Regions from separate parts of the Rossellomorea sp. NPDC071047 genome, predicted to be linked through region 2. Evidence: a T-box and tRNA genes for the amino acid it is inferred to sense, from the RefSeq annotation. Region 2 holds a T-box; the other holds one or more tRNA genes.
What was found. A T-box is a leader RNA that pairs with one kind of tRNA and senses whether it is charged. The one in region 2 lies ahead of thrS (threonine--tRNA ligase), so its partner is inferred to be a tRNA-Thr.
Positions count from the first base shown of each region.

Region 1: it encodes a tRNA-Thr, which carries the amino acid that the T-box ahead of thrS (threonine--tRNA ligase) is inferred to sense. The anticodon was not compared.

Region 1 is NZ_JBNNJT010000004.1:1,188-4,579, reverse strand. Features, by position in the region: gene ACQKFO_RS14435 (N-acetylmuramoyl-L-alanine amidase) at 1-643, opposite strand, end outside; cyclic di-GMP riboswitch class I at 925-1,010, shown strand; tRNA gene ACQKFO_RS14430 (tRNA-Glu) at 1,692-1,766, shown strand; tRNA gene ACQKFO_RS14425 (tRNA-Val) at 1,771-1,846, shown strand; tRNA gene ACQKFO_RS14420 (tRNA-Thr) at 1,961-2,036, shown strand; tRNA gene ACQKFO_RS14415 (tRNA-Lys) at 2,060-2,135, shown strand; tRNA gene ACQKFO_RS14410 (tRNA-Leu) at 2,176-2,260, shown strand; tRNA gene ACQKFO_RS14405 (tRNA-Gly) at 2,269-2,343, shown strand; tRNA gene ACQKFO_RS14400 (tRNA-Leu) at 2,351-2,439, shown strand; tRNA gene ACQKFO_RS14395 (tRNA-Arg) at 2,497-2,573, shown strand; tRNA gene ACQKFO_RS14390 (tRNA-Pro) at 2,581-2,657, shown strand; tRNA gene ACQKFO_RS14385 (tRNA-Ala) at 2,665-2,740, shown strand; tRNA gene ACQKFO_RS14380 (tRNA-Met) at 2,818-2,891, shown strand; tRNA gene ACQKFO_RS14375 (tRNA-Ile) at 2,921-2,994, shown strand; tRNA gene ACQKFO_RS14370 (tRNA-Ser) at 3,003-3,095, shown strand; tRNA gene ACQKFO_RS14365 (tRNA-Met) at 3,123-3,196, shown strand; tRNA gene ACQKFO_RS14360 (tRNA-Asp) at 3,275-3,351, shown strand.
Region 2 is NZ_JBNNJT010000001.1:4,224-7,615, reverse strand. Features, by position in the region: gene thrS (threonine--tRNA ligase) at 1-1,703, opposite strand, end outside; T-box leader at 1,762-2,016, opposite strand; gene ACQKFO_RS00030 (putative sporulation protein YtxC) at 2,090-2,956, opposite strand; gene dnaI (primosomal protein DnaI) at 3,380-3,392, opposite strand, start outside.

The sequences.
Region 1 (3,392 bases), on a different contig from region 2:
TCGGTTTTTCAGTCGGTTTAGGCGTATCAGGGAAATAAGGCAAGTTAAAATATTCCAGTACTCCTTTAGCGGCTTCTCTCGCCACTTCTTTTTGGTAGTCTTTATCAAGCATAAGTTTAGCTTCTTCGGGATGATCCATGAACCCATTTTCCGTCAGGATGGCGACGCCTTCGAATTCCCTGGTTATATGAAGGTCCTGCTCAATGATTCCACGCCACACTTGCTTGGTCCCTTGCCTTAAATATTTCCCTACGCTATTGGCCAGTTCCCTTGCATACTTGCTTCCAGGTTGGATATGAACAGAGATCCCGCTCGGGTTTGACCCGCTGAAAGACCCATCAAATGCATTGAAATGAAAGCTTACTAACACGATTTTCACATTCGATGCGCCGTATTTATTGATGTAGAACTTCAATAATCGATTTGCTTCATTTGTTCTGGCTGTCAACGGGACATCTTTGGTCGTTGGTGAAATATCATGGATGATGACCCCATGCCTCTTCAATTCATCCCCGAAAAACTCACTCACAGGTTCATTGAACTCATTCTCCTTAATCGACCTGCCCAGGGAGCTGATATAGGGAGACCTCTTTCCAGGAGTCTCTAATCCATGACCAGCATCCCTTAATACTACATAAATCATCTAAATTCCCCCTTTACTAGTAATATATTCACAGCTTGTCTTATTGGTTACGGTGGATTGGGCGCAGGCACCTTGTCTACCCGGTCACTACCAATCCCTAATTCCCTAGGACAAGGGACCGTTTCCTCCGTCCCTTATCATTCTTTTAGGAATAAAAGGTTTGATATCAAGAAAAGTATGGTATTATTCAAAAGTAGTAAATACGACTTATACTTAACTATGATTCTTTCACTAGTGAAGGTGCATTCGCTCGTATATCACAAACCAATCTTTCATAATTCGTACGATAAAGGCAAACCCATTGAAAAGTGGTGACGCAAAACTATAGGGGCTAATGTCTTAACGACGACGCTTGCCAGTTTTCGAAACGTACTCCTGCGACGTGGAGGAGAAATGATGAAGGTGACTCGATTTTTATCACAAATGAAATTACAATGGCACTCTATGAGGATCCATTACAATCTCGTATTACTAGAGGGCTGTTTAGATTGCCGACTCAAAAAGAAACTGAAGGAAAAAATAACGTATCATGAAATGAAGTTAGATAACCTATATTAGTGGTACAAAGGGAAAGATAAAGGAAGATGAAATTTGCAATACGCTAATATGAAAAAAAGCAGCCAACTTATATGTAGGAGGTTGGCTGCTTTTTTCTATTTAATCCCGTTATGCCTAAACAATAATTTGCGACAACGGACCTGTCCTTCTTTCCCAAAATCATAAAAGAAGACTCGCTTATATTTTGATAACGTATGTTTTCCTTCCATAACTGAAATGGAGGGAAGGGATTTGAGGGGGTATCAGTTTAACTAAATAGGGAAGTGGATCATTAAAAGTTTTGAATTTGAATTAGAAATAAACATTAAGAGATTTTAAAATTGACTATTGATATTAACTTTATAAATATGGTATATTCTTTTTCGGCTTACAAAATTGTTAAGATGAGTAAGTTGAAAAAAGTTTTCTTTTTTATTTTTTAGAAGTTGACTTCTGCGAAATGAATTGTTATAGTTATACATGTCCTTAAGCGGGATACTCACATAGATATGGCCCATTGGTCAAGCGGTTAAGACACCGCCCTTTCACGGCGGTAACACGGGTTCGAATCCCGTATGGGTCACCAATTTGGAGGATTAGCTCAGCTGGGAGAGCATCTGCCTTACAAGCAGAGGGTCGGCGGTTCGATCCCGTCATCCTCCACCAAGTTTTTTTACGCAAGTAAAATAAACTACAACAAATTACGCAAGCAAAATATCTTTTTTTTGAATTGCTTCTGTGAAGTAACTTTCCGTTAAGACTTCATATGAAAGTAAATATGCCGGTGTAGCTCAACTGGTAGAGCAACTGACTTGTAATCAGTAGGTTGGGGGTTCAAGTCCTCTTGCCGGCACCATTTGGTTTCTTACTTGTATAGATGAGCCATTAGCTCAGTTGGTAGAGCATCTGACTTTTAATCAGAGGGTCGAAGGTTCGAGTCCTTCATGGCTCACCAAAGATTTTCGTGAATTCGAAATATCTAATTTTCTTATCATGCGGGTGTGGCGGAATTGGCAGACGCACCAGACTTAGGATCTGGCGCCGCAAGGCGTGGGGGTTCAAGTCCCTTCACCCGCACCATTTGTTTCGCGGAAGTAGTTCAGTGGTAGAACACCACCTTGCCAAGGTGGGGGTCGCGGGTTCGAATCCCGTCTTCCGCTCCAAGAATTTGCCGGGGTGGCGGAACTGGCAGACGCACAGGACTTAAAATCCTGCGGTAGGTGACTACCGTACCGGTTCGATTCCGGTCCTCGGCACCAAAGTTTTTTGCGTCAGCAAAATAACTTTCCATTCATTACTACAATAGAAAGCATTTAGCGCCCGTAGCTCAATTGGATAGAGCGTTTGACTACGGATCAAAAGGTTAGGGGTTCGACTCCTCTCGGGCGCGCCATATATTTCGGGAAGTAGCTCAGCTTGGTAGAGCACTTGGTTTGGGACCAAGGGGTCGCAGGTTCGAATCCTGTCTTCCCGACCACTTCTTTGGGGCCTTAGCTCAGCTGGGAGAGCGCCTGCTTTGCACGCAGGAGGTCAGCGGTTCGATCCCGCTAGGCTCCACCAAGTTTTTTTACGAAAGTAAAATTAACTTCATTGATTTTCGCTTAAGCAAAAATCAAATTGAATAGTAAATGTTTCGTGGCGGTGTAGCTCAGCTGGCTAGAGCGTACGGTTCATACCCGTGAGGTCGGGGGTTCGATCCCCTCCGCCGCTATTACTCAATAAACAATGTACGATTTATAAGGACCCTTAGCTCAGTTGGTTAGAGCAGACGGCTCATAACCGTCCGGTCGTAGGTTCGAGTCCTACAGGGTCCATTATACACGGAGGAATACCCAAGTCCGGCTGAAGGGATCGGTCTTGAAAACCGACAGGGGTGTAACAGCCCGCGGGGGTTCGAATCCCCCTTCCTCCTCCATGTTTACCTTCACTATATTTATATCGTCGCGGGGTGGAGCAGTTCGGTAGCTCGTCGGGCTCATAACCCGAAGGTCGCAGGTTCAAATCCTGTCCCCGCAATACCATTTTGACTTAGGATAGGATAATCCTTGAAGAGTCACGCATGGATAGTTATTTTCGCTATCGCGAAAAAACTTTGGTCCGGTAGTTCAGTTGGTTAGAATGCCTGCCTGTCACGCAGGAGGTCGCGGGTTCGAGTCCCGTCCGGACCGCCATTTTCAATTAGTTAGTAATAGGAAGTTGGTCATTTGATAAT
Region 2 (3,392 bases):
TTCACTTCTTTCGCATAGTCGAAGTGAACATCCGGTGAAACCGGGATCACCTGAACCTGCGTTGGAGCGAGCCATGTCGGGAATGCTCCTTTGTATTCTTCGATCAGGAATGCCACGAAGCGTTCCATTGTGGATACGACTCCACGGTGAATGACTACCGGGCGATGCTGCTTCCCGTCTTCCCCTACATATGTTAAGTCAAAGCGCTCCGGAAGTAAGAAGTCCAGTTGAACCGTTGATAGAGTTTCTTCCTTACCAAGTGCCGTTTTCACTTGAACGTCCAGTTTAGGGCCATAGAATGCCGCTTCCCCTTCTGCTTCAAAGTACTCAACGTCCAGTTCATCCATCGCTTCCTTGATCATCCCTTGTGCACGGTTCCACATCTCATCATCATCGAAGTACTTCTCAGTATCCTCAGGATCACGATAAGACAGACGGAAGGAATAGTCATTGAGATCAAAGTCTTTGTACACTTCCTGAACGAGGCGCACGACACGCTTGAATTCTTCTTTGATTTGATCGGGACGTACGAAGATATGAGCATCGTTCAGAGTCATTCCACGTACACGTTGAAGTCCTGATAAGGCACCTGACAATTCATAACGGTGCATCAGACCAAGTTCGGCGATACGGATCGGAAGCTCACGATAGCTGTGAATGCCGTTTTTGTAAATCATCATATGATGAGGGCAGTTCATCGGGCGAAGGACAAGATCTTCATTATCCATCTCCATGACCGGGAACATATTCTCCTGGTAATGATCCCAGTGACCGCTTGTTTTGTATAGCTCGACGCTTCCCATGACAGGTGTGTATACGTGATCATAACCTAAGCGCTCTTCTTTATCAACGATATAACGCTCGATGATACGACGGATCGTGGCACCTTTAGGCAGCCACATCGGCAGGCCTTGTCCCACTTTTTGTGAATTCATGAATAGATTCAATTCTTTACCGATTTTACGGTGATCTCGCTCTTTTGCTTCTTCTAAAAGACGCAGATGCTCTTCCAGGTCTTCTTTCTTGAAGAAGGCTGTTCCGTAGATTCGTTGAAGCATTTTATTATCACTGTTCCCGCGCCAGTATGCCCCGGCGATGCTTAACAGCTTGAATTCTTTAATTTTATTTGTAGACGGAATGTGGACTCCACGGCATAGATCTAAGAATTCACCCTGCTCGTAAATCGAAACCTGTTCCCCTTCAGGAATGGCTTCAAGCAGTTCAAGCTTGTACTCATCACCGATTTCTTCATACATTTTCTGTGCTTCGTCCCGGCTAACTTCTTTACGGACCACTTCCAGGTTTTCTCCCGTGATCTTTTTCATTTCTTTCTCGATCAGTGGAAGATCTTCCGGAGTGAACGTGTGCTCGGAATCAATATCGTAATAAAATCCGCCTTCAATGACCGGACCGATCCCAAGCTTTGTTTCAGGATATAAGCGTTTGATAGCCTGTGCCATTAAATGGGCCGTACTGTGACGAAGGATTTCCAGAGCATCTTCTGAAGGTGCCGTAACAATTTCAATCGTTCCATCTTCCTGGATCCCTGTGCGTAAATCAATCAATGCATTATTTATTTTACCAGCCAGCGCCTTCTTCTTAAGACCCGGACTGATGGACGCAGCAATCTCTTCTGTTGTTGTCCCTTTAGGAAATTCCTTGACATTTCCATCAGGGAACTGCATTTTCACTACTTCTGACATGTGATTTCACTCCTTAAGTAATCTCTATAAAACATAAAAAACCCCGCCCCTTCACGTTTGAAGGGACGAGGTTAATAAGTAAACTCGTGGTTCCACCCAACTTCTCATTGTCCACAAAACACAGACAATGACTTCATTGAAAACGAATAACGACATTTAGCCGTCAATCATTACTGTGAATCCGTCAAGATTCAGTTCATAATTGAAGTTCCGAGGTGGTAAATATCACTACCGAATTAGGAAGCTTGCAGCCAGGAGACTTCCCTCTCTGTGAATGGAATAGGAATATTGTTGTCCTCATCATAACCTTTATTTATTGACTTATTATGTAGGTATTATAATCGGTTATGTTTTGAAAAGCAAGAGCATTCCATAAAATAAGCAGCCTATTCATTCGCGATATCCCAGGAAGGATAGAGAAGTGTTTCAGGAAAATAACTCATCGGCAAAAGATCGATCCGTTCTTCAAAAATATTCTGTAGCGTCCTGATCAACTGATGGTCACGATTCCCGTACACGAGTATCTTCTCCGGTGCAAGGGATAACAACGGAGCAATGGTGTACGAATCAACATATAACGGGTGATTCGTCAGAAGGCGTTTATCAATCGCCTTCGTCAATTCCTGCCTTGTCATCTCTTTCATGTCTTCATCAAAGAAACGATAGCCGTAACCCGTGGAGCACAGATGGATCGTACGTATTTTCTGCTCCCTTGATGCCAGGTACTCCCGCAGCATATGGACAAACATTTGATATTCCTGCTCCATCTTATATTCATCTATCGCAAGATCCAGCATGAGGAGCAGTCTCTCCTGAAGCTTCTTCAGCCTGAACTTGCTGAAGGAGTCGAACGATATGGGGGCCTTTCCTTCCAACAAAAGCTCCAGGCTGTCATGAACGTATTCGGCCTCGTCCCATTCACCGATCAGCTCCATCAATTCAGGTCGTTCCCCCAGTCTCATCTCTGATACAATCTCTAATATTTGATTGATTTCATCCACATCTTCATAGAAGTAATTTTCCTTCAGGGCTGATTCGGACCAGTCCATGCATTTATCATTTAAGACAAAGTGGGAAACCCCGTTGAACAGCTTCTCTTTTTCCTTGAAGAAGGGGGAAACCTCTATCGTCAGATTATAGTGAGTTGTATGTTGAAAGAGCGTTTCATGAAACCATGATTGTACGAACTCTTTATTGAGGTGTGCTTGAAGCTTTAACGCATCATTTTTTTGCTTGAAAATAAATTCAATCAAACTTTCTCGCCTCCTTAAACCCAAATCCCTGATTTATATATATGGGAGGCTTGTATCATTTAGAAGTTGTTGAGGGAATTTAATTGACTCTTTTCGAATCTATTAATAGTAAATAAGGCGAGTAGTGGGATTTCCGCTCCAGGGGGCTAGCTTTCCGCGGGGCGTGAGTTGAGCCTCCTCGGGCTTTGCCCTGTGGGGTCTCAACTTTCCCGCTATTCCCGCAGGAGTCGAGCCCCCTTCCGCTCCAATCAACATTGTTATTTTTAAACATCTCAGAATTCGTTATCATTCACCCAATACAATAAACCCTTATTGGAACAATGCTTAGGAAATAAATAAATGAATCTATTTCACCAAAAATTCATTAATGAAAAAGAGAAGTTCAAACGCTAAGCGAATGACCTTCTCTTCTTTTACTTAATTCTATTCTCTTCTA